3 regions of the Staphylococcus pasteuri genome follow, and region 1 is predicted to be linked to each of the others. Evidence: predicted binding sites of a transcription regulator. Region 1 holds the regulator's gene; each other region holds the start of a gene.
What was found. Region 1 encodes CtsR, which represses protease genes until heat stress. Its sites were predicted from a motif close to ATGGTCAATAAAGGTCAAACA; they were not measured.
Positions count from the first base shown of each region.

Region 2: clpP (ATP-dependent Clp endopeptidase proteolytic subunit ClpP) is a predicted target of CtsR. The motif match lies at 9,958-9,978, and genes of this name have one in related genera.
Region 3: clpB (ATP-dependent chaperone ClpB) is a predicted target of CtsR. The motif match lies at 8,823-8,843, and genes of this name have one in related genera.

Region 1 is NZ_JAUOQO010000020.1:102-8,353, forward strand. It holds gene pdxR (MocR-like pyridoxine biosynthesis transcription factor PdxR) at 233-1,615, opposite strand; gene pdxS (pyridoxal 5'-phosphate synthase lyase subunit PdxS) at 1,712-2,599, shown strand; gene pdxT (pyridoxal 5'-phosphate synthase glutaminase subunit PdxT) at 2,603-3,160, shown strand; gene Q4528_RS12500 (NupC/NupG family nucleoside CNT transporter) at 3,226-4,440, opposite strand; gene Q4528_RS12505 (CtsR family transcriptional regulator) at 4,599-5,060, shown strand; gene Q4528_RS12510 (UvrB/UvrC motif-containing protein) at 5,081-5,635, shown strand; gene Q4528_RS12515 (protein arginine kinase) at 5,628-6,632, shown strand; gene Q4528_RS12520 (ATP-dependent Clp protease ATP-binding subunit) at 6,648-8,252, shown strand, end outside.
Region 2 is NZ_JAUOQO010000002.1:43,758-56,601, forward strand. It holds gene gpmI (2,3-bisphosphoglycerate-independent phosphoglycerate mutase) at 55-1,572, opposite strand; gene tpiA (triose-phosphate isomerase) at 1,575-2,336, opposite strand; gene Q4528_RS02225 (phosphoglycerate kinase) at 2,441-3,631, opposite strand; gene gap (type I glyceraldehyde-3-phosphate dehydrogenase) at 3,766-4,773, opposite strand; gene Q4528_RS02235 (sugar-binding transcriptional regulator) at 4,825-5,838, opposite strand; gene Q4528_RS02240 (hypothetical protein) at 6,270-6,491, shown strand; gene Q4528_RS02245 (DUF4887 domain-containing protein) at 6,599-7,285, opposite strand; gene Q4528_RS02250 (TIGR01777 family oxidoreductase) at 8,062-8,961, shown strand; gene Q4528_RS02255 (hypothetical protein) at 8,978-9,196, shown strand; gene clpP (ATP-dependent Clp endopeptidase proteolytic subunit ClpP) at 9,322-9,912, opposite strand; tRNA gene Q4528_RS02265 (tRNA-Arg) at 10,102-10,173, shown strand; gene Q4528_RS16800 (N-acetylmuramoyl-L-alanine amidase) at 11,464-12,844, opposite strand, start outside.
Region 3 is NZ_JAUOQO010000006.1:169,320-182,163, forward strand. It holds gene Q4528_RS08465 (ABC transporter ATP-binding protein) at 1-43, opposite strand, end outside; gene opp3C (oligopeptide ABC transporter permease) at 62-1,120, opposite strand; gene opp3b (oligopeptide ABC transporter permease) at 1,120-2,046, opposite strand; gene Q4528_RS08480 (DUF3899 domain-containing protein) at 2,255-2,629, shown strand; gene fabF (beta-ketoacyl-ACP synthase II) at 2,674-3,915, opposite strand; gene Q4528_RS08490 (beta-ketoacyl-ACP synthase III) at 3,927-4,868, opposite strand; gene Q4528_RS08495 (YjzD family protein) at 5,182-5,376, shown strand; gene Q4528_RS08500 (YbhB/YbcL family Raf kinase inhibitor-like protein) at 5,450-5,965, opposite strand; gene clpB (ATP-dependent chaperone ClpB) at 6,159-8,765, opposite strand; gene Q4528_RS08510 (acyltransferase family protein) at 9,065-10,867, opposite strand; gene Q4528_RS08515 (metal-sulfur cluster assembly factor) at 11,301-11,609, opposite strand; gene Q4528_RS08520 (Cof-type HAD-IIB family hydrolase) at 11,722-12,546, shown strand; gene Q4528_RS08525 (CoA-disulfide reductase) at 12,623-12,844, shown strand, end outside.

The sequences.
Region 1 (8,252 bases):
AGACCGTAAGGTCTTTTTTTTATGTCTTAATTTATCTATTTAAAAAAAACTGAACGGATGAAAATTCAAATTTTATCTGTCCAGTTTTTTAATACAATATTTTTGGATGATGAAATCATTTTTAGAATATGCAACTAATATATTAAGGAATGTTTTTGTAAAGTTAATTATGAATACAATAGACTAAAGTCAATTGCATAAGTAACACTAACTTTTTAAATAAAAAGAAGTGTTACTTTATAATTAACGAATTAATAAGGGCTTCTGTATGTGAATTTAATTGTTCTTTTGGAATTCCTCCAAAACCTATAATAAACTTTGGTTTTATTTTTACATCATCATCGAATTGATATGGTGTTAATTTTAATGAGTGATGTTTAGCACGATCTATGCATTCTTCCATACTTAATCCATTTAAAACTGTTAATGTAAAATGCATACCAGTTAAAGCACCATCAACTTTTAGTTGTTCTTCATATGGGGAAAGTGCATTTAAAATATACGTTAATTTTTCTTTATAAATTTTCCTCATTTTATTTAAATGACGTTCAAAACTTCCACTGCTCATGAATTGAGCGATAATTCTTTGTATATGTACTGGAGCAGTGTTTGCTTCACTATAATCATATTGGTGGTATAAATCTAATATTTTAGGAGGTAATACTATATACGCTATTCTACAGCTTGGGTAAATTGATTTAGAGAATGTACTGATGTAAATAATTTTATCTTGTGAATCTAGACTTTGTAATGCGGGTATTGGCTTTCCAAAATATCTAAACTCTGAATCATAATCATCTTCAATAATATATCTGTTAGTTTGATGTTGAGCCCAATTGATAAGCTGTGTTCTTTTTTTCAAATTCATAACGTGTCCTGTTGGAAATTGATGTGATGGAGTAATATAAAGTACGTTATAATTCGAAGAAAAAATGGGTTTAGTTTGTATGCCGCTTTTTTCGACTGGTACTTGTAAATATTTAAATTTCTTTTTATCTAGAACTTGTTTAATAGGTGGATAACTTGGCTTTTCAATAATAAATGATGAAGATTTAAGTATATCAGTTAGCATATTTAATAATTGTTCAGTAGAAGAACCAATAACAATTTGTTGAGGGTGTGCAGTAACACCTCTACTAGTGAATAAGTAATGTGCAATTTGTTGTCTTAACTCGAATTCCCCTTGTTTATTACCTCTTTGTAAAAAATCTAAGTTATGATCTTCAAATACTTCTTTAGCGTATTTCCGGAATAAATGAGATGGGAAATGTTCTGCATCAATTTCTGATAAATTAAAAGAATAATCATAATCATTATGTTCTACATTTAAATCAATTCCATCAATTTGTTCATTTGAAATTGTTACATAGGGGTTAGGAAGAACCGGTAATGATTCAATATCAGATACATAGTATCCAGATCTCGGTTTAGAGTATATAAATCCTTCATCTAGTAGTAATTGATAGGCATGCTCAATCGTTGTGTTACTTAAAGATAAATGTTCGCTTAATTGTCGTTTAGAGGGAAATCTATCGTTGGATTGATATTGTCCTTCTATTATTTGTTTTTTCAGTTTTTCATATAAATCTAAATATAATGAATTAGAATGTCTCATTAAACTGACCGCCTTTATTATGTATAAATTGAACCTTTTTAAATATCAGTTTATCCTTTACAATAAATTTAATCAAGAAGTAAAGGGGTAGATTGTATGTCTAAAATAGTTGGATCTGAAAGAGTTAAACGTGGTATGGCTGAAATGCAAAAAGGCGGCGTCATTATGGACGTAGTTAATGCTGAACAAGCGAAAATTGCTGAAGAAGCTGGTGCTGTAGCAGTAATGGCTTTAGAAAGAGTACCTTCTGATATTAGAGCGGCGGGTGGCGTTGCTCGTAGTGCTAATCCTAAAATTGTTGAAGAAGTAATGAATGCAGTATCAATCCCAGTAATGGCTAAAGCACGAATTGGTCATATTACAGAGGCGCGCGTTTTAGAAGCAATGGGAGTGGACTATATAGATGAATCAGAAGTATTAACTCCAGCAGATGAAGAATACCATTTACGTAAAGATCAATTCACTGTACCTTTCGTTTGTGGTTGTCGTAATCTGGGCGAAGCAGCTCGTCGTATTGGCGAAGGAGCAGCTATGTTACGTACTAAAGGAGAGCCTGGTACAGGTAATATAGTAGAAGCAGTTAGACATATGAGAAGAGTGAATGCTGAAGTAAGTCGTTTGACTGTTATGAATGATGATGAAATCATGACTTTTGCTAAAGATATTGGTGCACCATACGAAGTATTAAAACAAATTAAAGATCATGGTAGATTACCAGTAGTAAACTTTGCAGCTGGTGGTGTTGCTACTCCTCAAGATGCTGCCTTAATGATGGAATTAGGCGCAGATGGAGTATTCGTTGGCTCAGGTATTTTTAAATCTGAAGATCCGGAAAAATTTGCTAAAGCTATCGTTCAAGCTACTACTCATTATCAAGACTATGAACTTATCGGTAAACTAGCAGCAGAATTAGGTACAGCTATGAAAGGTTTAGATATTAATCAAATTTCTTTAGAAGAACGTATGCAAGAGCGTGGTTGGTAGTATATGAAAATAGGTGTATTAGCACTGCAAGGAGCAGTTCGAGAACATATTCGACATATAGAGTTAAGTGGTCATGAAGGTATTGCAATCAAAAAAGTAGAACAGTTAGATGATATTGATGGCTTAATATTACCTGGTGGCGAGTCAACAACATTGAGAAGATTAATGGATTTATATGGTTTTAAAGAAAAGTTACAACAATCAGAATTACCTATGTTTGGTACATGTGCAGGGCTAATAGTATTAGCCAGTGATGTTGAAGGAGAATCTGGATATTTAAATAAGTTGGATATTACTGTTGAACGTAATTCATTTGGAAGACAGGTAGATAGTTTTGAATCCGAATTAGAAATCAAAGGTATAGCTACTGATATTGAAGGCGTATTTATTAGAGCACCTCATATAGCAAAAGTTGGAGATAATGTTGAAATCTTAAGCGAAGTAGGCGACAAAATTGTCGCTGTAAAGCAAGATAAATATTTAGGAGTTTCTTTCCATCCAGAATTAACAGATGATTACCGAGTAACTGATTATTTTATTAATCATATGATTCAAAAATAAAAATAAGGCAATGCATGATTGGATTGGTTACAAACTCCAATGTATGCATTGCCTTTTATTTATTATTAGATGAAGAATCCAGCAATTGCTGCTGAAATGAATGATACAAGAGTTGCACCGAATAATAATTTTAATCCGAATCTTGCAACAACATCACCTTTTTTATCATTAAGAGATTTAATAGCACCTGAAATAATTCCAATTGAACTAAAGTTTGCAAATGATACTAAGAATACTGAAGTAACACCTTTAGCATGTTCAGAAATCCCATTTAATTTACCAAGTGCTTGCATTGCCACAAATTCATTTGATAATAGTTTAGTAGCCATCACAGAACCTGATTGAACTGCATCGTTCCATGGAACACCTGCTAAAAATGCAAACGGAGCAAATACAAATCCAATTAAAGTTTGGAAATCCCATTTGATTGCGCCACCACTTGCTAAACTAAAGCCGCCGCTCACTAAACCATTTAGTAATGCGATAATTGCGATATATCCAATTAACATTGCACCAACTATTACTGCAACTTTAAATCCGTCTAAGATATACTCTCCAAGCATTTCAAAGAAAGATTGATTTTTTGTTTCACTTTCAGCAACTAATAATTTATCATCTTCTTCATTAACTTTATATGGATTAATGATAGATGCAATAATGAAGCCACCAAATAAATTTAATACAACAGCTGTTACAACGTATTTTGGTTCAATCAATGTAAAGTAAGCACCAATAATTGAAGCTGATACTGTAGACATTGCTGATGCCGTTAATGTATATAAACGTTGTTTAGGTATGTAAGGTAATTGTTGTTTTAATGAGATAAAAACTTCTGATTGACCTAAAATTGCTGCTGCTACAGCATTGTATGATTCTAATCTGCCCATACCATTAATTTTTGAAATAAGAAAACCTAAGACATTAATAATAAGAGGTAAAATTCTTGTATACTGCAAGATACCAATTAATGCTGAAATAAATACAATTGGTAATAAAACGTTAAAGAAAAATGGTGGGTTTTTAGGGTCAACATATTTAAAACCACCAAAAACAAAATTAACTCCTTCTGCTGCTTTTGACAATAAATAACCAAATCCATTAGATATAGCACCAATGACTGAAATACCAATATTAGTTTTAAGTAAAATAAACGCAAAAATTAATTGAATAACTAGCAATAATCCAACATATTGCCATCGAATATTCTTTCTATCTGAACTAAATAAGTACGCGAGTGCTAAGAAGAAAATGATTCCAATAATCCCAATGAGAATATGCATGTGTTTTTTCATTCCTTTAATTTATTCTATTGTCTATCATACAATAAAATAGAAACGCTAACATCATAAATTTTAAAAATTTAAAGTCAAAATAATTGAAAATGGTCAAAGTTGGTCATATAATATAGTCAAAGAAGGTCAAAAAAGAGGTGATAATCATGCATAATATGTCCGACATCATAGAACAATACATTAAACATTTATTTGAAGAAACCAATGAAGACGTGGTTGAAATTCAAAGAGCAAACATAGCTCAACGTTTCGATTGTGTCCCTTCTCAATTAAACTATGTTATTAAAACACGATTCACAAATGAGCATGGTTACGAAATAGAAAGTAAACGTGGTGGCGGTGGTTACATCCGAATCACAAAAATTGAAAACAAAGATGAGACAGGTTATATTAATCATTTACTTCAGTTAATAGGTCCATCCATATCTCAACAACAAGCACTCTATTTAATAGATGGGTTGTTAGATAAAGGACTAGTTAATGAAAGAGAAGCTAAAATGATTATTGCAGTAATTGATCGAGAAACTCTGAAAATGGATATTGTATCTCGTGATATTATTAGAGCTAATATTCTCAAAAGAATTTTACCAGTTATCAATTATTATTAGGAGAATTGAGGTGTTGCTTTTTGCTTTGTGAAAATTGCCATTTAAATGAGGCTGAAGTTAAATTAACTGTTAAAAGTAAAGATGGTGTGCAAGAAAAATGGGTATGTAGTACTTGTGCACAAGGTGATAATCCATGGACACATCAAGAACAATCATCATATCATCAAGATGATATCGAAGAAGCATTTGTTGTAAAACAAATATTACAACATTTAGCTACTAAGCATGGTATTAATTTTCACGAAATGGCATTTAAAGAAGAAAAGCGATGTCCAACTTGTCAGATGACATTAAAAGATATTGCACATGTAGGTAAATTCGGTTGTTCAGATTGTTATGCAACTTTTAAAGATGACATTTTAGACATTGTTAGACGTGTGCAAGGTGGTCAATTTGAACATGTTGGAAAAGTACCTCAGTCTTCTTATCATAAACTTGCACTTAAAAAGAAAATCGAAGAAAAAAATCAATATTTACAAAAGTTAATAGATGAACAAGATTTTGAACAAGCAGCCATTATACGTGATGAAATTAAAGCGCTACGTGAAGAGGGCGAGGTGCAACATGATGAGTGACTTAGAGCCAAATGTAAGTAAATGGATGAAAACAGCAAAGGAAGCACCGGTTGTGATTTCATCAAGAATTCGTTTAGCTAGAAATCTAGAAAATCACGTTCACCCCCTTATGTTCCCAACAGAACAAGATGGATTCAGAGTTATTAATGAAGTACAAGATGCTTTACCTAATATGACTTTAAAAAGACTAGATGTGATGGACCAACAAAATAAAATGAAGTTAGTAGCTAAACATTTAGTAAGTCCAGAATTAATTAAACAACCGGCAGCAGCTGTCATGTTAAATGATGATGAATCTATCAGTGTAATGATAAATGAAGAAGACCATATAAGAATTCAAGCATTAGGTACTGATTTATCATTGGAAAGATTGTACAAAGAAGCCTCAGCACTTGATGATACAATAGATCAAAAACTTGATATTAGTTATGATGAACATTTAGGTTATTTAACTACTTGTCCTACTAATATAGGTACTGGGATGAGAGCAAGCGTGATGTTGCACTTACCAGGTCTTTCAATTATGAAAAGAATGACAGGCATTTCTCAAACTATAAATAGATTTGGATTTACAATTCGAGGTATTTATGGTGAAGGATCACAAGTATATGGTCATATTTATCAGGTTTCAAACCAATTAACATTGGGGAAAACAGAAGAAGAAATTATTGAAAACTTAACAGAAGTTATTAATCAGATTATAAATGAAGAGCTTCAAATTCGGGAAAGATTAGATGAGCATAAGCAATTAGAAACGTTAGATAGAGTTTATCGTTCGCTAGGAATACTTCAAAATAGCAGACTTATTTCTATGGAAGAAGCATCATACCGGTTGAGTGAAGTTAAATTAGGTATAGATTTAAATTATATTAAACTTGATAATTTTAAATTTAATGAATTAATGGTAGGCATTCAAACTCCATTTTTATTTGATGAAGAAGATGAAACACCAGTCAATGAAAAAAGAGCTAATATTTTGAGAGAACATATAAAATAGGAGGTAACACATTATATGCTATTTGGTAGATTAACAGAACGTGCGCAGCGTGTGTTAGCACATGCACAAGAAGAAGCAATTCGATTGAATCATTCAAATATTGGAACAGAACATCTTTTACTAGGTTTAATGAAAGAACCTGAAGGCATTGCAGCAAAAGTATTAGAAAGTTTTAATATTACAGAGGACAGAGTAGTAGAAGAAGTAGAAAAACTTATTGGACACGGTCAAGAACCAATGGCGACACTTCACTATACGCCTAGAGCTAAAAAAGTTATTGAATTATCAATGGATGAAGCACGAAAATTACATCATAATTTCGTAGGAACAGAACATATACTACTTGGTTTAATTAGAGAAAACGAAGGCGTAGCTGCACGTGTATTTGCAAATCTCGATTTAAATATTACAAAAGCACGTGCTCAAGTCGTTAAAGCTTTAGGTAGTCCAGAAATGAGTAATAAAAATGCTCAAGCAAATAAATCTAATAACACACCAACTTTAGATGGTTTAGCACGTGATTTAACAGTCATTGCTAAAGATGGAACATTAGATCCTGTAGTAGGACGTGATAAAGAAATCACACGTGTTATAGAAGTACTTAGTCGTCGTACTAAAAACAACCCAGTATTAATTGGTGAACCTGGTGTAGGTAAAACAGCGATTGCTGAAGGATTAGCGCAAGCAATTGTAAATAATGAAGTACCAGAAACATTGAAAAACAAACGTGTCATGTCTTTAGATATGGGAACAGTTGTAGCTGGAACTAAATATCGTGGCGAATTCGAAGAACGTTTGAAAAAAGTAATGGAAGAAATTCATCAAGCAGGCAATGTTATTCTATTTATTGATGAATTGCACACATTAGTCGGTGCTGGTGGAGCTGAAGGTGCCATAGATGCTTCTAATATTCTAAAACCTGCTTTAGCTCGTGGAGAATTACAATGCATTGGTGCGACTACTTTAGACGAATATCGCAAAAATATTGAAAAAGACGCAGCATTAGAACGTCGTTTCCAACCTATACAAGTTGATGAACCTTCAGTTGAAGATACTGTTGCAATTTTAAAAGGACTTCGTGACCGTTATGAAGCCCATCATCGTATTAACATTTCAGATGAAGCTTTAGAAGCGGCAGCTAAATTAAGTCATCGTTATGTATCAGAAAGATTTTTACCTGATAAAGCAATTGATTTAATTGACGAAGCAAGCTCAAAAGTAAGACTAAAAAGTCATACAACACCTAATAACTTAAAAGAAATTGAACAACAAATTGAAAAAGTTAAAAATGAAAAAGACGCAGCCGTTCATGCTCAAGAATTTGAAAACGCGGCAAATCTTAGAGATAAACAAACTAAATTAGAAAAACAATTTGAAGAAGCTAAAAATGAATGGAAAAACGCACAAGATGGCGTAAGTACATCATTATCTGAAGAAGATATTGCAGAAGTTATTGCGGGTTGGACAGGTATTCCATTAACTAGAATTAATGAAACTGAATCAGATCGCTTACTTAACTTAGAAGACACATTACATCATCGAGTTATTGGTCAAAAAGATGCTGTGACTTCTATTAGTAAAGCGGTAAGACGTGCAAGAGCAGGATTAAAAGATCCTAAA
Region 2 (12,844 bases), on a different contig from region 1:
AAAAGTTAACAAATAAGGAGTGTTTGCCCCTTATTTGTAACAACTTTCCTAACATTAATGATTAATTAAAGATTCTCCAGTCATATCTTCTGGTTGTTGAACATTTAATAAATCTAATAATGTTGGAGCTAAATCTCCTAAACGTCCTGTTTCTCTTAATGTTACGCCTTCTTTAGTAACAATAACTGGAACTGGGTTAGTTGTATGAGTTGTCATAGGTTGATCATCATCTGTTAGGACTTGGTCAGAGTTGCCATGGTCTGCAGTGATAATCGCATGACCACCCATATCGATAATTTTATCTACAACTTCACCTAAACATTCGTCAACTGCTTCAATCGCTTTGATTGTTGGTTCTAACATACCACTGTGACCAACCATATCAGGATTAGCAAAGTTTAATAAGATTAAATCTAAATCACCTTTGTCTAATTCTTCTAATAAAGCATCTTTGACTTCATATGCACTCATTTCTGGTTTCAAGTCATAAGTTGCAACTTTAGGTGAATCAATTAGTCGTCTACGTTCACCTTCGAATTCAGCATTACGACCCCCACTCATGAAATAAGTAACATGTGGGAATTTTTCAGTTTCAGCTATACGTAATTGTTTAAGATTATTATCTTGAGCTACTTCACCGATAGTATTTTTAAGGTCTACTTTTTCAAATACAACTTCTGCATCAACGTCATCATTGTATTTTGTGAATGTAGCATAGAATAAATCATTCACACGTTCTACTTTGAAACCTTCGAATGCTTTATTAGTGAATATTTCAGATAGTTGAGCTGCTCTATCAGGACGGAAGTTATAGAAAATAACTGCATCTCCGTCATTAACACCTTCATTTTGTCCTTCAACGATAAATGGCTCAACAAATTCGTCAGTTAAGTCTTTAGCATAGTTCGCTTCTACACCTTCTTTAGCTGTAGAGAACGTTGGACCTTCAAAATTACGAATGGCATTATAAGCTTTTTGCTCACGATCCCAACGTTTGTCACGGTCCATTGCATAATAACGACCTGAAACAGAAGCGAATTGACCAACACCTAACTCTTTAAATTTAGCTTCAGCGTCTTCGATATATTTAATTGCAGATTTTTGATCAACGTCACGTCCATCTAAAAATGCATGTACATATACTTTTTCAAGACCTTGTTTTTTAGCTAATTCTAAAATAGCGAACAAGTGTTGATAATGACTGTGAACACCGCCATCAGAAAGTAAACCAAAAACATGTAATGCTGAGTTATTATCTTTAACATGTTTAACTGCGTTGTTTAACACATCATTTTCAAAGAAATCTCCATCTTCGATTGATTTGTTAATACGAGTTAAACTTTGATAAACAACACGTCCAGCACCGATGTTCATATGACCTACTTCTGAGTTACCCATTTGGCCTTCAGGAAGACCTACATCTAAACCACTAGCTTCGATTTGTGTAGTTGGATATTTACTATAATAACGATCGAAATTAGGTTTATTAGCTAATTTCACAGCGTTACCGTGTTCACTTTCACGATTTGCAAAACCATCTAAAATGATTAGGGCAGTTGGTTGTTTTGCCATAATTATTTTGCACCTTCTAACAATTGTTCAAAATCTTCTACTTTTAATGAAGCGCCGCCTACTAATGCGCCATCGATGTCTGATTGAGCCATGTATTCTTTAATGTTGTTAGGTTTAACACTACCACCATATTGAATACGAGTTGCATCAGCTACATCTTGACTTGAAACGTCTGCAAGTGTTTTACGTACGTGTGCACACATTTCATTAGCATCTTCAGATGTAGATGATTTTCCTGTACCGATAGCCCAAATTGGTTCATATGCGATAACAACTTGTTTAAGTTGTTCGTCTGATAAACCTTCAACAGCTTTCTTAACTTGGTTACCTACAACTTCATTTGCTTTTCCACTTTCACGTTCTTCATCTGATTCACCAACACAAATGATTGGTGTCATACCATGATTGAAGATAGCATGTGCTTTTTTGTTAACTTCTTCGTCAGTTTCGTGGAATAAATCACGACGTTCAGAGTGTCCGATAACAACATATTTTACGCCTAAATCAGCTAATGCTACAGGAGATGTTTCACCTGTGAAAGCACCATTATCTTCAAAATATGCATTTTGAGCACCGATTTGTAAGCCTTTAGCTTTACCATCTTTCACTGCTGTAATTAATGCGTCTAATTGGATTGTTGGTGCACAAATTACTGATTCAACTTCTTTTGGATCAGGTAATGTTGATAATTCGTTAACGAAATCTTTAGCTTCTTGAACTGTTTTGTTCATTTTCCAGTTACCTGCGATAATTGGTGTTCTCATTCATTACACTCCTTAATAATTTAATGTTTATTAAAATTCTTAAAATGTCTTTCGTGTTTTATTTTCCCAAATATATTCGAGAAAAACACAGAGTTACATTTATATTATTTATCATTGATTGCTTTAATACCTGGTAATTCTTTACCTTCTAGGTATTCTAATGATGCACCGCCACCTGTAGAGATGTGAGAGAAGTCATCTTCGAATCCAAGTGAGATTGCTGCAGCTGCAGAATCACCACCACCGATAATTGTTACAGCATCTTGTAAGTTAGCGATTGATTTACATACACCAATAGTACCTTTAGCAAAATTACTAAATTCGAATACACCCATAGGTCCATTCCATACTACTGTATGCGCACCTTGTAATTCTTTGTTGAATAATTCAACTGTTTTAGGACCAATATCCATTGATTCTTGATCTTTTGGAATTTCATCAATTGATACTTCAGTAATTTCTGCATCATTTGAAAATTCTTTAGCTACTTTAGCATCAATAGGTAATACGATTTGGTCTCCATTGCTTTCTAATAATTCTTTAGCAAAGTCAATTTTATCTTCTTCTAATAGAGATAAACCAATTTCTTTACCTTGTGCTTTAAGGAAAGTATAAGCCATTCCACCACCGATAAGAATTTTATCAGCAATATTTAATAAGTTTTTGATTACACCAATTTTATCAGATACTTTAGCACCACCAAGGATTGCTACTACTGGTTTGTGTGGATCATTAACTACGCCACCGATGAATTTAATTTCTTTTTCCATTAAGAAACCTGCTGCAGTTTCTAAATGAGTAGAAATACCTACGTTAGAAGCATGTTCACGGTGAGCAGTACCGAAAGCATCATTGACAAATACGTCACCTAATGAAGCCCAATATTTACCTAATTCTGGGTCATTTTTAGATTCTTTTTTACCATCTAAATCTTCAAAACGAGTGTTTTGTACTAATAAAACATCGCCAGCTTTTAAATCTTTAATTGAAGATTCTAATTTTTCTCCACGAGTTTCAGGTACGAATACTACGTCTTTGTTTAATTTTTTAGATAAATCATCAGCAACAGGTTTTAAAGTTAATGATTCTTTGTCGCTTTCTTCTTTCACTTTACCTAAGTGTGAAAATAATACTACTTTACCACCTTGTTCGATGATGTATTTGATTGTTGGTAATGCTTGAACAATACGGTTGTCGTTTGTAATTTCACCATCTTTTAAAGGTACGTTAAAGTCAGCACGAACTAATACCGTTTTGTCTTTAAGTTCTAAATCAGAAACTATTTTTTTAGCCATTTTCATTTCCTCCTTTAATTAGGAAAACATATATTAAAAAATAAGCGGAGAAGCGTTTGTGCTCCCCGCTTACTCATAAGCTTTATTATAAATTTTAACAGTTAAGAGCACTAGTTAAATTAACTATGCTTTAATTATTTAGATAACTCAGCTAATTTGTTTAAAGTACGTACTAATTGAGAAGTGTAAGACATTTCATTGTCATACCAAGCAGCTACTTTAACTAATTGACGATCGCCAACTGACATTACACGAGTTTGAGTTGCATCGAATAATGAACCGTAAGTCATACCTACAACGTCAGAAGAAACGATTTCATCTTCAGTGTAACCGAATGATTCGTCAGAAGCTTGTTTCATAGCTTTGTTAACGTCTTCTACTGATACGTCTTTTTCTAATACTACTGTTAATTCAGTTAATGAACCAGTTGCAACTGGAACACGTTGTGCACCACCGTCTAATTTTCCGTCGATTTCAGGAATAACTTTACCGATTGCTTTTGCAGCACCAGTTGAGTTAGGGATGATGTTTTCTGCTGCAGCACGAGCACGACGTTTGTCGCCTTTTCTGTGTGGAGCATCTTGAGTATTTTGGTCACCAGTGTATGCGTGGATAGTTGTCATTAAACCTTCGACTAAACCAAATTCATCATTTAATACTTTAGCTACTGGAGCTAATGAGTTTGTAGTACATGAAGCACCAGAAACTACTGTTTCAGAACCGTCTAATTCTTGGTGGTTAGTGTTGTAAACGATTGTTTTTAAATCGCCTGTAGCTGGAGCTGAGATTAATACTTTTTTAGCACCTGCGTCAACGTGAGCTTGTGCTTTATCTTTATCAGTATAGAAACCAGTACATTCTAATACTACGTCGATATCTAAGTCTTTCCAAGGTAATTTGCTTGCATCTGGTTCGTCGAATGATTTAACTTCTTTACCGTTAACGCGGAATCCACCGTCGATAACTTCTACTTCACCAGTGAAACGTCCTTGCATAGTATCATATTTTAATAAATGAGCTAACATATCGTCATCAGTTAAGTCGTTTACTGCTACTACTTCTAAACCTTCAACGTCTTGAATTCTTCTAAATGCTAAACGACCAATTCTTCCAAAACCATTAATTGCTACTTTTACTGCCATTATAATGGCCTCCTTTAAAATGATATTTAAAAAGCTTTGAACTTTTTATTCCTAATTTAATATTACTTTCGCCGCAGCTTCGTCAGTGATTAACACTGTATTCTCAGGTGCAATTGAAAGATAAGCTTTAATTGCTTCTCCTTTAGATTGACCACCTGCTACTGCAAATATAAAGTCTTTGGACTCAAGATCTTCTAATTGTAATCCAATCGTTTTCACTTTATGAACTACATTGCCTTGAGCATCAAAATAATATCCAAATGCTTCACCTACGGCGTGGTGATGTTGAAGTTTTTCTATCACATCTGTATGTGATTGTCGTCGATACGCCATCTTCAGCGCATCACCGATACCGTGTATGGTTACATTTGCTTGTTTTATTTTATCGAGTGTGTGACTAACTGAAGGTTCTAACATTAATGTATTATATGTAGATTCGCTTACGTTATCTGGTACATACAATGTTGTGTAGTAACCACCTGCTTGTTGCGCCATGCTTGATGCGATAGTGTTTGCTTGATAAACCATGTTCTCACCAAGTCCGCCTCTAGCAGGTACAAAGAATACATTAAATGGTAATAAATGAATGGATTCACTTACATAAGCCATTGTAGAACCACCTGTTACAGAAACAATTGCATCTTCATACAATATGCTTTCTAATAACTGACCAGCTTGTCTCCCCATTTCTCTCTTAACTGTTTGTTTCTCGTCAGAATCACCAGGGACAACATGTACTTCTTTTATGTTGTACTTTTCTTTAATAGCTATTGCCATTTTATGGTCATCTGAATAGTGGTTGAAGTAGTCATTCAATTGTTTGATTACTTCTTTACCCTTTTCAGTGATTTCCATACCTGTTGATTTAACATTGATTAGTTCTTGTTTTTTTAATAAATCTGTTTCAGAACGTAGAACTCTTTCCGTCAAATCCATATGTTCACTTAAGCTGCGTCGTCCAACTGGCTCATTTTGAGAAATAGTAGTTAAGATTGAAAAACGACGATACATCTTTTCGACCAAATCTGGAATAAGTTGTTGTTGAGTTTCGATCAAATCTTTCACTACTCGTTCCTCCTCAATATATTTCTAAAGGATGAGTCAATTTTGTTGAATCATAGAGGGTTGACGTTTAAAGTCCCACGTGGGACAAAATCTAACCTCTTTACAATTGCAATAGTACTATTATGCAAATTAAAATGCAAGTAAATCCGCTCAAAATTTTCCAAATATTGTGTAAAGCGATTTCATTCGTTGTACCTACAGTTACGTGAATTTAATCACTTGGTTACAATAATTTATCTTTTTTTGAAAGTTTGTTATGTCATTCAGTGAATTTACTTTAATAAACAATATATTTATAATATTACCCTTTATATTGTGTACTAACCATTCGGTGATATTCTACGATATTCGACATTCATTTCTATTTCTAACACTTTAATTTATAATCTAATTAAATCAATTTCTAAACTAGGAAGAAGGCTTGTTCCATAATGAACAATAATGAAGAAAATAATGTTGAGGTCATCGACCCAACTGACCCTCGTTATAAAGATGAAGAACATTTTCATCAAAATATACAAGATGACTCTAAAAAAAGATATCAAACATATTCATATGGATGTACACACACAGGTTGTGGTTGCACAATGGGTTGTGGTACTTTAATGTTTATTTCTTTCATTATTACAATGATAATTTATTGGCTATTTTAATAAGTTTGGTAATTTTCATAATAGAATTTGTTAATAGAAAAAAACCGATTAAGTCATAGAGTTGTTTACATATAGTAAATGCTCTACATACTTAATCGGCTTTTTATTTAATCGTCTGATTCACTTTTAGATGAACTGCTTTGACTTTGTGAACTTTGAGAATTACTAGATTGTTGTGTGTTACTACGTTGCGTATTATTGCTTGAATTATTACTCTGTGATGATTGTTGTGTGCTAGGTTTAGCTTGAGTACTTTGTTTCTCCTGAGTACTTGGCTTTTCTTGGGTACTTGGTTTTTCCTGAGTACTTGGCTTTTCTTCAGTACTTTGTTTCTCTTGCGTACTTGGCTTCTCTTCTGTACTTTGTTTTTCTTGTGTGCTTTGTTTTTCTTTTGTTTTATTATCTACTTTTGATTTTTGTTGCGTTTTTTGCTGTTGCGTTCTTTGTTGAGTTGAAGGTTGTTGTGTTGTTTGTTGACGTGTATTTTGTTGAGTTTGCTGAGTTTGTTGAGTCTGTTGTTGAGTATTTTGATTTTCTTTAGACTTATCGTCAGAAGATTTTTCTTTTTTATCTTTATCGTCTTTGTCTTTTTTGTCTTTTTTGTCTTTCTGCTCTTGCTTTGTCTCGTTATTAAGGCGCTCATTTGCTTTTTTAGAATGATCTACAAATGAAAATATAGCAAATGCTAGTCCAAATAATAGTAATAAAACAATAATAATACTTATTATTTTAGCGATTCCGCTCATACCTTTTTTGCCTCGATTTTCATAATCATTAAAATCTTGCTTTGACATATTCTCCCTCACTTTAAACATGGAATATTCTATAATATTAAATAAATCTTTATCTTAAGTTGATGAATTGATTCAATCGTTAAAAACATAAGTTAAAATGTTCATTAAGTTTAGCAAATAAATTTATACTTAAACTTATCTTACTTATGATAACATCATAATGAATAAGAAACATCAATTTTAACCATTTTAATATAAATTTAATAAGAACGGTTTGTGATAATAATGAAGAAAATACTTGATGATTCACTGGAATTTGATAAAGAAGAAAAACAAAAAATAACATTAAAAAAGATGCTCATATCAAATGATAATAATCAAAATCATGTTCCTAAACTACGTGAAAGCTTTTTTTATATCATTATCCTGTTGCTATTATTTAGCTTTATATGGATTTTTAATTAGTAATTTCAAAATGTCTTTTTATATTGCATAATATATTTTTCGTTTTTAAGTTAATTTCTGTAAAAAGATGTAATTATCATTTAGAATAGGATTGAAGGTAAAAAAGACCCATACGCTGCTCGCATGGGCCACTACTAAAGGGAGTCAAAATTTACCTTCGCTAGTATATTATGGGGTATACTCATACTAATTAAGAGATGTTTAATTAATTTCCGAAGGTACAAATTTATTATAACTTAACACAAAAATTTTTAAATACGATTATAAAAAAGTCTTTGACATATTGTTGGCTAAAAAATGGATAAATTTTGAATAACTAGAATCACTACTAAGTAATTTATGAATTACAATTTTCAAGTTGAGGTGAAATAATGAAAAATTATTTAATAACTGGTGGAACGGGTATGGTTGGTTCGCATTTAGTAAACGAAATTAAAAAGTCAAATGCCCATATAACAATTTTAACTAGACATGATGAACAATCTAATGATACTAAGGTTTCTTATGTAAATTGGGCTAAAGAAGGTTGGGAAAATAACGTTCCAGATATAGATATTGTCATTAACTTAGCAGGCGCTACACTTAATAAACGATGGACTGAAGATTATAAACAGACTTTGATGTTAAGTAGAATTCAATCTACTCAAGCACTAGTTGATTTGTTTAAAGAAAGAACACATAAACCAGAAGTATTATTTAACGCGAGTGCAATGGGTTATTACCCTCCTGACTATCATCATAGTTATACTGAATTATTTAAAACGCTACCTTTCGACTTTTTATCAGATATCGTCTATCAATGGGAAAGATTTGCTCAACAATTTGAATCCTTTGGAACTAGAGTTGTATTAGGTCGATTTGGTATGATTTTATCTAATGATGGTGGCGCACTTCAAACTATGAAATTACCCTATCAATTCTATGTAGGCGGTAAACTTGGTTCTGGATATCAATGGTATTCCTGGATTCATATCGATGATTTAACACGTGCTATTCTATTTACTATTGGTAATGAAAAAGCATATGGACCATTTAATTTAACTGCCCCTATTCCTGAACGTCAAAATCTATTTGGCTATACATTAGGTCGAGCTATGCACAAACCTCATGAAACATGGGTGCCAAGTTTTGCTATGAGATTAGTTTTAGGTGAAATGTCAACTGTAGTATTAGATACACAAAAGGTATTACCAAATAAACTACAAGCACTAGGTTTTAATTTCATGTATAATAATCTTAAAAGTGCACTTGATGATTTAGTTAATAAATAAGATAAGAGGTACATCTATGAAGAACTCTCAAAACAATCGATTAACATACATTTTACTCATTATAGCAGGCGTTATTTGTTTAATTAACGGCGTACTTGCGTTTGACCATTCGATTATTATGATATCACTCTCTTTACTTTTTATGATTATAGGTATAGGTGTTTTATATTTTTCAATTCGTGGATTGAAAAATGAAATAAAGAAACCCAACAACAAAGCACGTTATAATAAATAAAAATGACACTCAATCAAAGTCGCACTTTGATTGAGTATTTTTTAATTAAAAAAGGTGTCAGAACAATTGAATTTGTCCTGACACCTTTTAGAATATCATTTGTTAAAAAGTTATTGTGTAATGAATTATTGTTTACCTTCTGGTTCCATTACTTCATCAACTAAACCATATTCTTTAGCTTCTTCTGCAGTTAAGAAGTTATCACGATCTGTATCTTGTTGAATTTTTTCAATAGATTGACCAGTTCTTTCAGCTAAAATACGGTTTAATTTTTCACGTGTTTTTAAGATATGGTTAGCAGCGATTTCAATTTCAGTTGCTTGACCTTGTGCGCCACCTAATGGTTGGTGAATCATTACTTCAGCGTTAGGTAAAGCAAAACGTTTACCTTTAGCACCTGCAGCTAATAGGAATGAACCCATTGATGCAGCCATACCAATACAAATAGTTTGTACATCTGGTTTGATGTGTTGGATTGTATCATAAATCGCAAAACCAGCTGTTACACTACCACCTGGTGAATTGATATATAAGTAAATATCTTTCTCTGAGTCTTGTGCTTGTAAGAATAATAATTGTGACACGATAGAGTTTGCTACATTATCATCAATTTGTGATCCTAACATAATAATTCGGTCTTTTAATAAACGTGAATAAATATCATACGCACGTTCACCGCGGTTTGTTGTTTCAATAACTGTAGGAATTAAATTCATTTATATTTCCTCCTTGTAATAACTGTTAATCCTAATTTTAAACTAAAAGTCAAAAATGGTCAAAAATAAAGCTCTTTAGCTTAACTTGTTCATTGACGTTAAGTTAAATACTTTTGTACACTAGAAATAACTATTTTTGATTGTACTTATTTTAATTGATTTAGTACAGAAATAAGCTTTATATCTTTACCCCTCGTAGTGTAATGGATAACACATAAGATTCCGGTTCTTAGAATAGGGGTTCGATTCCCTTCGAGGGGGCTAATAACGAAAAATTAAACACTTTTTGAAAATAAGAATCCTATAATGACGGGGTTCTTATTATTTTGTCGTCTAATAAGACACTATATAAAACAGATTTTTAGGGACTTTTCAGGGACCCAAGTTCCAAATAAAAAAACCACACCCAAAAAGGGTATGGTTAAAATAAATTAAACAGAAGATCTATTGTGAGAGATGGAGTATTGAAGCTCCAAAAATAATTATAACATATTGAGAATAAAAAAACATTTATAATTTAACTAGAAATAGAATATAGTAATCTAAAATTAATACATATAATTGAATATAAAAAAAGAGCAGTCCCTTGGACTGCATCTTTAAACGAACAGAATTTTATGAGAACACTTTAAAGTCGAACACTACAATTACATTGGAATGTTCAAATATTAATATACACGATATTTTTACTTTTGACAATACATTATAAAAATACTGTTTTTGGTAATTAATTCGCAAAATAAAATACTCGCACCTTAAAGGCTACGAGTATTTCGTAAATTTTGCATTACTAAAATGCATGGAAAATAACACTCAGTGACATGCTTGAGTTTTACAAAGGGATTATCGTAAGGCTAAGTTCTTTGCATGTAAAAAAATAATAACATAAAAAAAGAGATAATTAAAACAATTATCTCTTTAATGCAAAGTATATGAGGTTATACATGCACATTATATAATACAACAATTAATAATATAATGCAAAAAAACAACACGAAGTATATTAGTTGGTTGTTTATACAGTTATATATCTAAAGAAAATACTATTCCAATATATCACACAATATTTTTTATGTACACATTAAATTTATGTATAAAAAATAAGGCGGTCTATTGACCACCTTAAATGCAAATTGAAATAATCCCTACACTCATTATAGCTTATTTTTGAATAAGTACAATAAAAAAGGTAGCCTTTCGGGCTACCCAGCATAAAGAAAAGATAATAATCGTTTAAAATGGTGATTTTATGCGTGTGGATAATTGGGGAATTATACCACAAATTAAATGTATCACTTATTTAACATTAAAGAAACCCTAAATGTTTTTTGATTGTCATTTTTTCGATTACATTCATAAAAAAACCACGCTCATAAAGAACGTGGCTAGTAGAATATAGTACCGTCTGTGTGTGACGTTATCGTTAAGTGTATTATAACATAAAAAATAGGGCAGTCGCTAGGACTACCCTTGATTGAAAGAAAAAGTGCGTATTTTTATTGGAGTTCTTTGTGATTATATTAATCAAAACTCTTCGTTTATGTTAACATATTATTTCCACTTAATGGAACCCCAATACTTCTCATTTTTAATTTTTTCTTGTTTGTCTGTTATTTTACATAACGCACAATAGAAGTATCCTGAAGATGGATTAGTAGGATATTTGAATTTTGCCCACCAATAGCCATCTTTTTTTGTAATACTAACGAAGTCTACCCATTGATTAGATAACAACCAATCTGAACTTGGTACGACAGAACCTTTCAAGCTTGGACTACGTCTTACTTTGATTGTTGTATTAGTAGTAAATCTACCTTTCCAATTCCATGTGATCTGTTTTTCTTTCTTTTTCTCTTTCGATTTCTTGAGTAATTTAGATTCTGTTTTCTTGTTGCTAAATTTAGGACGTATAAACCACATTTGCGTGTCATATTCGTGTTTACGAAGTGTGACCGTTTCCCAACCGGTTCCATTATTGATTGGTCCACTTGTCCAACCGCCGCCAAAATAGTTTTGTTCAAGTACAACGATGTAGTCGAGTGTTGCCTCAACGACCCAAGCAACATGACCCCAACCATTGCCCATTTGATCTCCCCAAACGACTAAATCGCCTGGTTTAGCTAAAAAGCTAGGTGTATTTTTGAATACTGTAGCCTCATTTTTAAACTTATCTTTATTATAAGTATTAAAAGGAATGTCTTTCGCTCCATTACCTTTAAGTCCATGACCAAATAACTTATCCCAACCTACGTTTGCGTAATCGAAACATTGAAAAGCTGCGTACAAGTCATAATCGTATTGCTTACCTTCTGTAGATTTTAACCATTTTACGAATTCATCACGTGTAAATGATGTCGCACCTTTTTCTACTTTCACTGGTGCAGCTTTGACTTTTACGTTTTGTTTGTAGTATTTAGCTATTAATTTATCGAGATTTGATGTATTTCTGCCATAACCAGACGCTTCTAATGCATTTCCTGGGTCTTGTTTATCTGCTTGAATATCTTGATGTCCTGGCATTCTAGTTTTGTAATCAATATGCCAATACTCTGCAAGATATGCTAATACTCTAGCACCATTGTCTAACGCTTTTCTACTACGTTCTCTATCACTGAAATAACATATTTCAACACCTATCGCTACATCGTTAGCGTCTTTGTTGTACCAAATGTTATCTGTAGGCGCGTCATAAAGCACGTGCCAAGCTTTCTCTGTCGTCGGTATACAAATGATACATTCTTTATCATCAACGAATATATGCGCGCTAGCTACACTGTTCCAAGGTATATTATAAGTATTCTCATAATAAGTCACATTCGATTGCGCAGTTGTGTTGATATTACCTGTATCATGCGCAACGATGAACTGAGGTTTACCACCGTCCATTGTTTCACCATAACGTCGTGTACCTTTAGTTAATAATTGGTATCTT
Region 3 (12,844 bases), on a different contig from region 1:
AAGATACATGTAAATTATTAACTTCTAAAATTCTTTCTGACATAAACTGCACTCCCCCCTTTTATTTACGCATTTTCGGATCAAATGCATCGCGTAATCCATCACTAAATAGATAGAAGAATAATATTAATAAACTTAAAATAATCGCTGGTATAAATAATTCATGTGGATGAATTAATAACATTGCACGCCCATCATTTACCAGTGAACCTAATGAAGTTTGAGGTGCTGGCACACCGATTCCGATAAAGCTTAAAAATGCTTCAAAGAAAATCGCACTTGGTACAGTAAACATTGAAGTAACAACAATAGCACCTAACGTGTTAGGTAAAATATGTTTGAATATAAGTTTGAATTTTGATGCACCTAGTGTTTGAGAAGCTAATACAAATTCTTGATTTTTGAGTTTTAAAAATTCACCTCTAACCACACGACTCATGCCTAACCAACCAGTAATAGACATAGCTAAAATAATTGTCCAAATTGAAGGTTCAAAAATTAACACAAAAAGAATAACGACAATTAAGTTAGGAATTGAGGCAATAACCTCTAAAATTCTCTGCATCACATTATCAATACGACCGCCAAAGAACCCTGATATTGCACCATAAGTAACCCCAATAAAAATATCAAGAAGTGCTGCCACGATACCTATGAATAACGATACTTGAGTGCCTTTCCAAGTTCTTGTCCATAAATCTCTACCAAGTTGGTCTGTACCAAACCAATAATTATCTTTGGCATGCGCTTCTTTGTATGCATCTTTACCATCTGTCCCTTTTCCATCAAAAGGCAAGAATGGTACTTTATCTAAAACTGCTATTTTAGCAGGTAAATTTCTATGCTCTACGTTTTGAGCTGCATAATCTCTGTTGTTCATTAGAGGTCCAATAAATGCAAATAATACAATGATAATCAGACCTATCATACCTACTACTGCTAATTTATTGCTTCTTAATTGCGCCCAAGCATCTTGCCAGAAATTTTTACTTTCGCGTTGTAATTCTGGTTCTTGATTTAAATCTAATTCTCTAATAACAAAATCAGTAGAAACTGCCCCTTCAGAGGTATGTGACATTGCTGCATTTGAATAATCTTTATCCATTCGTTTTTCTGTCATTACTTTTTACCTCCTTGAACACGAATTCTAGGATCAATTACGCCATATAAAATGTCTACTATAAAAATAGAAACAATGAATAATGTGCTAAACAGAATTGTTGTTGCCATAATAACAGGGAAATCATTAGTAGTTATTGAACGTACGAATTGGTCCCCTAAGCCCGGTACACCAAAGATATTTTCAATTGTTAATGTCCCCGTTAAAATTCCTGCTAACATCGGTACCAAAATCGTGATAATTGGAATTAATGCATTACGTAACGCATGACCAAATAACACTCTCATTGTTGAATTACCTTTAGCACGTGCTAATAGAATATAATCAGAGCTAAGTACCTCAATCATTTCTGCTCGGATATACCTTGCTACTGTAGCTAGTACGACTGCGGATAAAGCAAGTGACGGTAATACTGCTGTAGAAAAACCTTCCCATCCAGCTACTGGAAACCATCTCAAACGAACTGCAAAAACGTATTGTAATAATACTGCTAATACAAATGATGGTACTGAAACTGCTATAACTGAAATTACTGTTGTCGTATAATCAACCCATGTATTTTGTTTTGTTGCTGCCGCAACCCCTAATACCAAGCCAAAAATAATTCCAATAATCATTGCTGTAATACCCATCTCAAATGATGGTAATAATCTAGGTTTAATAAGTTCCCAAACTGGTTGATTATGATATTGGAATGAATAACCAAAGTCCCCAGTTACTACATTTTTTAAATAATGTACGTATTGTACAGCTACCGGATCATTTAATCCATATTTTTCATTTAAAATTGCTTTTTGATCAGCATTTAACTTAGCATCATTAAACGGTGATCCCGGCATCATTTTCATTAAGAAAAAAGTAATTGTAATAATAATAAACAACGATAAAAACATATATCCTAATCGTTTAAATATGTATTTTCCCATCTAATTCCTCCCGATTATTTTCAAAATTGACATTCCCTTCAAAATTTTCTGAATACTTAACTAGTATTATATATTTACAATGCATATAAAATCAATATAGTTTTGCGTTAATGCAATAAAGCAATCATTTTATAAAAATATATTTTTTTGTTTTCAGAATAATTTGGTTGAGTTAAACTATAGACAATACTTAATCGGAGTGGTTTTATTGAAATCGATAAAAAATTATTTATTACCGTTAATCATAACAGTCATCATATCTTTTCTATTTTGGATTTGGACTTCTCATACATGGACTGATTATATTAACGTCTTATTTTATGTATCTTTAATTTCTTTCATACTATTGTTTATTATTCTTTTAGTACAGGAAGGCATATTCGATGTCACTAGTTATGGTTTTCGACGTTTAACATACCAACTTTCATCTAATTCGAAAAAGAAAAGTATGAAAGATGATGCGTTTTTTAATCCTAAAAACGCAAAAAAGGAACACTACATGATTTCCTCATGGGTGCTCCCTAGTCTTTGTATTAATATATTGTTAGTTATCGTCACTATTATTGTTTCTTTCACTATTTAAAAACGCAAGTGTCACATTAAGCCGACACTTGCGTTTTGTATATTTTAGTCTTCGAATTTTTTGAAAATCAATACTGCGTTATGTCCACCAAAACCTAAACTATTACTCATTGCATGTGTAATTTCTAAGTCTTGAGCTTCATTAGGCACATAATCTATATCACATTCTGGGTCAGGTGTTTCTGCATGGATTGTTGGAGCAATTTTTGAATCTCTAATAGATAAAGCAGAGAAAATTGCTTCAATACCACCAGTTGCGCCAAGTAAATGACCTGTCATAGATTTTGTTGAGCTAACTTTTAATGTATTAACTGCATCACCAAAAGTATTCTTGATAGCTTGTACTTCGTATAAGTCACCCACTGGAGTACTTGTACCATGCGCATTTAAATATTGAATATCTTTTGCTTCAATGCCCGCATCATCAAGTGCTGCTTGCATTGCTCTAGAACCGCCTTCACCTTCTGGCGCTGGTGCAGTAATATGGTAAGCATCACCTGTTGTACCATAGCCCACAATTTCTGCATAAATTTTAGCACCACGTGCTTTTGCAGATTCAAGAGATTCTATAACTACAATCCCTGCACCTTCACCCATAACAAAGCCATCTCTGCCTTCTTGGAATGGACGGCAAGCCGTTTCTTTATCATCATTTGTAGATAATGCACGACTCGCACTGAAACCAGCAATAGCCATATGTGAAATAGGAGCTTCCGTACCACCAGTTATCATTGCGTCCGCATCACCACGTTGAATGATTTTAAATGCTTCACCAATTGAGTTAGTTCCTGTTGCACAAGCAGTTACAGTTGAGCCACTTGGACCTTTAGCACCTAAATCAATAGATACTTGTCCTGTCGCCATATCTGGAATTAACATTGGCACGAAGAATGGACTTACACGTCTTGGTCCGCGTTCAACTAATTGAGTATGGGCTTTTTCGAATGTTTCCATTCCTCCGATACCTGAACCAATCCACACACCAATACGATTTGCATTCGCTTTAACGTCTAATTGGGAATCTTGTACTGCTTCTCTAGCAGCAACAACTGCATATTGCGTAAATCTATCCATACGACGTGCTTCTTTTTTATCAATAAAATCTTCTACATTAAAATCTTTTAATTCGCCTGCTAGATGCACATTATAATTTTCAGTATCAATTCTTGTAATAGTATCGATACCATTAACTCCTTTTAGTGCATTCTGCCATGTTGTTTCAGCATCGTTACCGATTGGAGATAAGGCTCCGATACCAGTAATAACAACTCTATTATTTTCACTCATTAGTTATCCTCCTATTTTCCCCATTTAATAACCATTGCACCCCAAGTAAGTCCGCCACCGAAACCTACTAAAACTAGCGTATCGTCATCTTTAATTTTACCATTTTGTAACTCTTGATTAATACTTAACGGTATTGAAGCAGCAGATGTATTACCGTATTTATTAACAGATACACTCATTTTTTCAGGTTCAATACCTAATCTTAAACGAGCTGATTCCATAATTCTTATATTTGCTTGATGAGGTACAAATAAATCGATATCTTCTGAAGTTAAACCTGCTTTTTCAACAACACGTGTTGACGCATCGCCCATTATTCTTACAGCAAATTTAAATACTTCACGACCATTCATTTTTAATTTCTTAGTTTCTTTATCTAAATATAAGTATTTTCCGCCACTACCATCAGATCCCATTTCGTAACTAATAATACCACGACCTTCTGATACTTCGCCAATAACAACTGCACCAGCGCCATCGCCAAATAAGACAGCTGTAGAACGGTCAGTTAAATCAGTAATTTTAGATAATTTATCTGCGCCTACTACTAGTATATTTTTATAATCACCTGATTGAATATATTGTTTAGCAGTAATCATTGAATACATAAAACCAGAACAAGCTGCTAACTGATCCATTGTAGGTACCTTTCCTGTACCTAAACGTTCTTGTAAAATATTAGCAACACTTGGGAATGGCATGTCACCTGTCGCAGTCGCTACTATAATCATATCTATATCTTCTGGTTGAATACCAGCATCTTTAATTGCTTTTACACTAGCTTCGTAAGCTAAATCTGATGTATCTTGATCTTCATTAGCCCAATGTCTTTCTTTGATTCCAGTCATTTTAGAAATCCATTCATCTGATGTTTCTAAAAATTGTTCAAAATAGGCATTGTCTACAATATTTTCTGGAGCGTATGCCCCGAAACCTTTAATACCCACATCCATGGTTGTACACCTTCTTAATAAATTTTTAATACCAGGTATTAATTTAACATATTTTTCATTTTAAACTCAAGTATATAGAAATCTAATTGAATAGCTGCTATCTCTACACATACTTATATGATTAGCTATACAATCATATAATACCGTCATTTAAATAGCTTTTTAATTTAAACTAATACAAAAATGCTTTAATTAAATCATATCATATATAAGTTTGATACCACTGTTTCAAACTCATTTGGATTCACTCTATACAAACAATCTTTTTTCCATTAAAATATATGTATATATACTATATTGGAGGTTGCATGCAATGAAATACCTCATGACATTCTTTTGGGCATTCGTTTTATTACAAATGGTCAATTTCGTATTGAACAGTTTAAATGGTGAAGGTAACAGCTTAAATGTTGTTTCACCTATCATTATGGCAGTTATATTTACAATAACAACTGCTATTTTAGGTGCAATAATTAGTCCTAAAAATAAATCTGAACAATACGAATAAGTAAAAACTGGTAGCAGACTTTTATACAGTTGCTACCAGTTTTTTTATAATTTATATCATAAATTTACTATTTTTAAATTTTTCTCCCCGTCAATTGTACACTTGTTTCGTCAATTTTATGTTTGTTTACTTGTTTTAAAAAGTCATTCAAATAAAATCCATTATCTAAATCTAATTTTTCTTTTAATGCATAAACTGTTAATTCATATTGATGATCTTTGTCAGGAGGTGTGGGTCCTACATAATACTTATCAATTGCTGAGAAATCTTCTCCTAATAAGCCACTTGTAAAACTATTCTTTCCTTGAATACCGTCAGTCGTAATTCTAGAGAAATCTTCTTTTACAGAAATATTTGAATTTGAAACTTTAAGATTTGCTACACTCCAATGAATCCAGGCAAATCCACAAACTGGAATAGCATCATAGTCTATTAATGACCAAGCAAGATATTGAGTATCTTTAGGAAGTTCAGTCACTTCAAATGGAAATGATTTGATTGGATTGCCATTGATTAAGTCACTTTCATTTGCGCCAGCTGCATAGGCATATGGGATAAAATTGTTTTTAAATTCTGTGTTGATTTTCATGATGTTCACTCCTCGAATAATTACTATTATTTCTTATTATATTATAAATTAACTAATTAAAGTATATGCATCATTTGTTTAGTTCATTATGTGAATCAATCCATACTTTTAAATACTGAAATCAACCATTTACATCACAAATAAAAAACCAAGAAGATGAATTTTCATTCAAATTCTTGGTTTTAGTTATTTATTATTCAGGTTTGTTAACATCAAATGTTAATTCACTGTTGTCATCTAAATCTACATCTATTTTAGTACCTTCTGGTAAGTTTTCTTTAATCATCATACGTGCTAATGGTGTTTCAATTTGTCTTTGTACAAATCGTTTCAATGGTCTTGCACCAAATTGAGGTTCATAAGCTTCTTCACCTAACCATTTTTTCGCTTTTTCAGTTACTTCAATAGTTATTCTTTGATCTACTAATCTCATATTCAAGTTACCAATAATTTTATCGACAATCATACTCATATCGTCAACTGATAATGGTCTGAATAATACGATGTCATCCATACGGTTTAAAATTTCTGGTTTGAAGTATGCATGTAAGCTATCCATAACAGCTTTTTCAGTAGATTCACTAATATCACCTGTTTCAGATACTTGATCTAACAATACTTGTGAGCCAATATTACTTGTCATAATAATAATTGTATTTTTAAAATCAACGCTTCTACCTTTAGAATCAGTTAATCGACCTTCATCTAAAATTTGAAGTAATACGTTAAATACATCACTGTGGGCTTTTTCCACTTCATCAAGTAAGATAACTGAGTATGGGTTACGTCTTACCGCTTCAGTTAATTGACCACCTTCATCATGACCTACATAGCCTGGAGGGGCACCAATTAATCTAGACACAGCATGTTTTTCCATATACTCACTCATGTCGATTCTGATCATGTGTTTTTCAGAATCAAATAATGACGCTGCTAATGATTTAGCTAATTCAGTTTTACCTACACCAGTTGGTCCTAAGAATAAGAAACTACCAATTGGTCTATTAGGGTCTTTGATACCTGCTCTGGCACGTACTACAGCATCAGAAACTAAACCTACTGCTTTATCTTGACCTACTACACGTTTATGCAAAATATCACCTAAGTGCAGTAATTTATCTCTTTCAGTTTCTACTAGTTTTGATACTGGGATACCAGTCCATTGACTTACAATATCTCCAATTTCCTCGTCAGAAACGATTTCACGAATCATTCTATCGTTATCTTCACCTTGTTCATCTTGGAAGACATCTTCTAATTCTTTTAATTCTTTTTCCAATTGTGGTATTTTACCATATTGTAATTCTGCTGCTTTTTCAAGATTGTTATTAGTTTGCGCATCTTCTAAAGCTTTTCTACTTTCATCCAATTCAGCACGTTTTTCTTGTAATTTAGCAATTTTTTCTTTTTCTTGTTCAACACGAGATTGTAATGAGGCTTGTTTTTCTTTTTCGTTAGATAATTCTTCTTGAAGTTCTTCAAGACGTTGTTTACTAGCATTATCAGATTCATTTTTCAATGCACTTTCTTCGATTTCTAATTGCATTACACGTCTATTAACTTGATCTAATTCAGTAGGATTTGAGCCCATTTCAGTACGAATAGTTGCACAAGCTTGGTCAACTAAATCAATCGCTTTATCTGGTAAAAATCTGTCAGTAATATATCTATCAGATAATTCTGCTGCTGCAACTAAAGCACGGTCTTGAATACGTACACCATGATATACTTCGTAACGTTCTTTTAAACCACGTAGGATTGAAATTGTATCTTCAACATCTGGTTCGCTTACGCCTACTTTTTGGAAACGACGTTCTAAGGCAGAATCTTTTTCAATATACTCTCTATATTCATTTAATGTTGTAGCACCAATACAATGTAATTCACCACGTGCTAACATAGGTTTTAACATGTTGCCAGCATCCATAGCACCATCTGTTTTACCTGCGCCTACTAACATATGAATTTCATCAATAAATAGGATTATTCTACCATCAGATTCTTTAACTTCTTTAAGTACTGCTTTCAAACGTTCTTCGAATTCTCCTCGGAATTTTGCACCTGCAACTAAGGCACTTAAATCAAGTTCGAAAATGGTTTTGTCTAATAATGATTCAGGCACGTCTTTTTTAACAATTCGTTGAGCTAAACCTTCAACAATTGCTGTTTTACCAACACCTGGTTCACCAATAAGTACTGGATTATTTTTTGTTTTACGACTTAAAATACGGATCGTATTGCGTATTTCCTCGTCACGGCCAATGACAGGATCCATTTTACCTTGGCGTACTTCCTCTACTAAGTCACGACCATATTTCTCTAATGCTTCATAATTTACTTCTGGGTTCTGGCTAGTCACATGATTTCCCCCTCTAATTTTATTTATAATTTCTTTGATAACTTCAGATTTATTGCCTATGAATTCTTTAGTTGTTTGATCAATGTCCATAGCTGCTCTTAAAACATGTTCCATAGAAATGAATTCATCATCATAATCATTCATGTAAGTTTCAGATTTGTTCATTAATTCGTTTGCTTTAGAACTGATATATTGTCCATATTGAACATTATCACCTTGAACAGTTGGATAAGATTTCAACTTCTTATCATAAGCTTTTTCTAATTGGTCTACGTCAATATTTGCACGTTCTAACACACTTTTAAATAAACTTTCACTTTCGTTTAACGTTGCTTTTAGTATTGCTTCTATTTCTATATTTTGTAATTCAAATTCTTTACTATATTCAATTGCTCTTTGTAATGAGCCTTGAATAGCATATGTCATTTTATTTATATCCAATTGTTTTCACCTCTATTTATTTAGAGTCAGTCATTCATTCATCAAAGTTTATTTTTGACTTTGACTTTCTTTGACCTTAACTATATTATAGTCCCTTTTTTAAAATTAATCAACAACTTGAACCTAAAATTTTTATTAATTTTAATCAATTAAATTTTGAATGGATAATACCGAAAAACTCAAACTAAAACCTCTTTAAGTATTGAATTGACATATTTTCAAATAATAAACAAAGAAGTAGTATTGAGTACGTTTAGTTTAATAAACATCTTTCAATACTACTCCATTATTTGATTAGATTATTTCTTTTTAATATGTTTTAAAATTTCGTCAGTAAGTGCTTTTACGCCACTATTTTCTAAATGAATTCCATCAGGAGCAAAGTATTCTGTATGACCCTCTGATCTTTTATACCAATCAATTAAAGTCACATTTCTCTTATCTTTTGCTGCATCAGCCATTAGCTTATTAACATGATTTTCATAACCTCTTGGTACTCGTGTATTTACTAAATAAATTTGAGCTTTACCAAATTTACTAATTAAATCATCAAGCTGTTCTTTATTAAAATCACCATTAGTACCTAATTCTAATACAACTTGATCAGATTTTTTATTATAATGAGAATAATTTTGTTCTGCTAATGGAATTGCTTGATATAAATTTCTACCAACCTTACCATCAATTTTAGCTTTTGGCACACTGTCTTTAAAAGTTTCCCCTATGTCTACCATTACTGAGTCACCTATTAATAATGGACTAATATCTGTATCTACATCTGTATCATTTTTTCCATTTTGACCAATTTTATCAATAGGAATCATTCTAATTAAATACTTATCTTCAAAATCTGTGTTAAATGAAATGGACTTATGATTAATTTTATCTTTACCTAGTCCATCAAATGAACCAATCATAATAAAAGCAAATGGAATAATTAAAATAATAATCGTAATCGTTCTAATAAGTGCAGGTTTATACTTACGTTTCAAAGTAAATGCCTTTAATCCTTGTTTTCTGAAAGGTGTTTCTACATAACGATATGACAACTCAGCGCAAACAAATGTTAAAACAATATCTATAATGTAGACATATAAAGGAATTTGTCCATCAATATAATAGCTATGAATAAAACTAATAATCGGAAAGTGCCATAAATATAAACTATAAGACCGTTTACCTATGTATACAAACAAAGTATTACCTAATAGTTTAGACACAAATGTTGCTGGATGCACCACACTAGCAATGATAAATAAAGTCATAGCAGAAATAATATAAAATCCACCATTATAAATCCAGTCACTTTCGTCTTGAACAGTTACAAATAATAGAATTAAAAATGCTAATCCTAATATGCCTACTATATCTATTGCACGCTGTAACGCTTTAGGAGGTTGTGCTTTTAATTTGAATGGTGGCCATAAAAATGCCAATATGACACCTAATAATAATGTTTGTAAACGCGTATCAGTACCAAAATATACTCTTGAATGGTTCAAATGTGGCTCTGAAATGATAATCATTAACATAAGTGATAATAATGATATGATCCAAAAAATGAGCGTCACATTACGGTATTTCTTTAAAGTTAGTAATAAAGTAATTAAAACTATTGGAAAAACTAAATAAAACTGTTCTTCAATAGCTAATGACCATAAGTGTTTAAGTGGCATAAAAGAGAATTGTTCAAAGTAGTTAACATCCTTAGCGATATACCACCAATTTGAAACATAAAATATTGCAGCAATAATATCATGTTTTACTCTAACTATCTCTTCTGATTTAAAAAGTAATGTGGCTATACCAACTACTAATAATAGCGCTAATACAGCTGGAACTAACCTTTTCAAACGACGTAACCAAAAATTCTTTAAATTGATTATGCCATTTTCTTCGTATTCTTTTAATAATAAGCTCGTTATTAAATAACCTGAAATAACAAAAAATGTATCTACACCTAAAAATCCGCCTGTTAACCATTGTTTATTTAAATGGTAAATAATAATGCCGATAACAGCAATTGCTCTTAAACCATCTAAACCAGGCATATATCTTAATTTCTTTCCCCTATTTCTAGTGCTTTTATATTCCTTATTCATATTTCACTTTCTTCCCATCAAATCATTTTCGAATATTCATAGTAGTTTAAGTTTTATATTAAAATAGTCATGTATCTTGTATTTAATCTAAGTTTCATTACTTATTGAGAAATAATTAAAACAACTTGATAAATCTTATGACTAATAATGATTTGGTTAAAATAAACTTGCAACAACTTATTTATTACTTAAATTTATTGTATTCAAGTTACAATTAGTCTTAATTATTGTAATACAACCGTAATATAAATTCAATTTAAATAGCAATTGAATATTATTTATTTAATGACGATTGTATTTTTTTAAAATTTATTAATAAATACATTTTTATTTTCAGAATATTGGTTTCTTATCGTTTAGATAGCGTAAATTTTTAAATTTAATTCATCTTAATTTGCCATCTCTAATTTAGACCACATAAAAAAGAATTAGATTAACCAACACCTAGAGCAATTTTCGCGTATCTAGACATCATATCTTTATTCCAAGGTGGATTCCATACGATATTAACTTCAGTATCTTGAATTTCTGGAATCTCTGCTAATACAGTTTTAATTTGATCAATAATTTGCGGTCCTAAAGGACAACCCATAGAAGTTAATGTCATCTCAACAGTACAAAGTCCTTCGTCATCTACATCAACTTTATATACTAATCCTAAATTAACAATATCAATACCTAATTCAGGGTCGATTACCATTTCTAGAGCTCCTAGGATACTATCTTTTAATGCCTCTTCCATTAGTATCACCTCTCTATATTTTCTTTATACTAATATATCAAATATCCGACAAAACGCCAATAAAATGCTATGATACAACTACAATATATTATTACGACATAAGGAGAACGTTATGCAGCCTCATTTAATTTGCTTAGACTTAGATGGAACATTATTAAATGATAATAAAGAAATTTCTAATTATACAAAACAAGTTTTAACAGAATTACAACAACGTGGTCATTCAATCATGATTGCTACAGGCCGTCCATATCGTGCCAGTCAAATGTATTATCATGAATTAAATATGGATACGCCGGTCGTAAACTTTAATGGTGCGTATGTACATCATCCTAAATCAAACGATTTTAATACAATACATGAAGTTTTAGATGTTGATATTTCTAAAAATATTATCGAAAAATTACAGCAATTTCATGTAACTAATATTATTGCTGAAGTAAAAGATTATGTGTTTATTAACAACCATGATCCTCGTTTATTTGAAGGTTTCTCAATGGGAAATCCTAGAATACAAACTGGTAATTTATTAGAACAACTTAACGAAGCACCAACATCTCTATTAGTAGAAGCAGAAGAAAGCAAAATTCCAGAAATCAAAGATAAATTAACACAGTTTTATGCTGAAAATATTGAACACCGTCGTTGGGGTGCACCATTTCCTGTTATTGAAATTGTTAAACGCGGTATTAATAAAGCTCGTGGTATTGACCAAGTTAGACAATTTTTAAATATTGAACCAGAACATATTATTGCTTTTGGTGATGAAGATAATGACATCGAAATGATTAAATACGCACAATATGGTATTGCTATGGACAATGGTCTTCAAGAACTTAAGGATATTGCTGATGAAACTACATTTAGTAATAATGAAGATGGTATTGGAAGATATTTAAATAATTTCTTTGATTTGAATATACGTTATTATTCATAAGAATAGCGTTTCAACACATCTGAGATAGATATACTATGCTGTCTCAGAATTTTATTATATCAGGGGGGATAACCGCATGAGTAAAATAGTTGTCGTCGGTGCAGTTGCAGGTGGTGCAACTTGTGCAAGTCAAATTAGACGTTTAGACTCTGAAAGCGAGATTATAATTTTTGAAAAAGATAGAGATATGAGCTTTGCCAACTGCGCATTGCCTTACTATTTGAGTAATACAATTACTGAAAGAGAAAAAGTGTTAGCTTATACTCCGGATAAGTTTTTCGATAAAAAACAAATATCA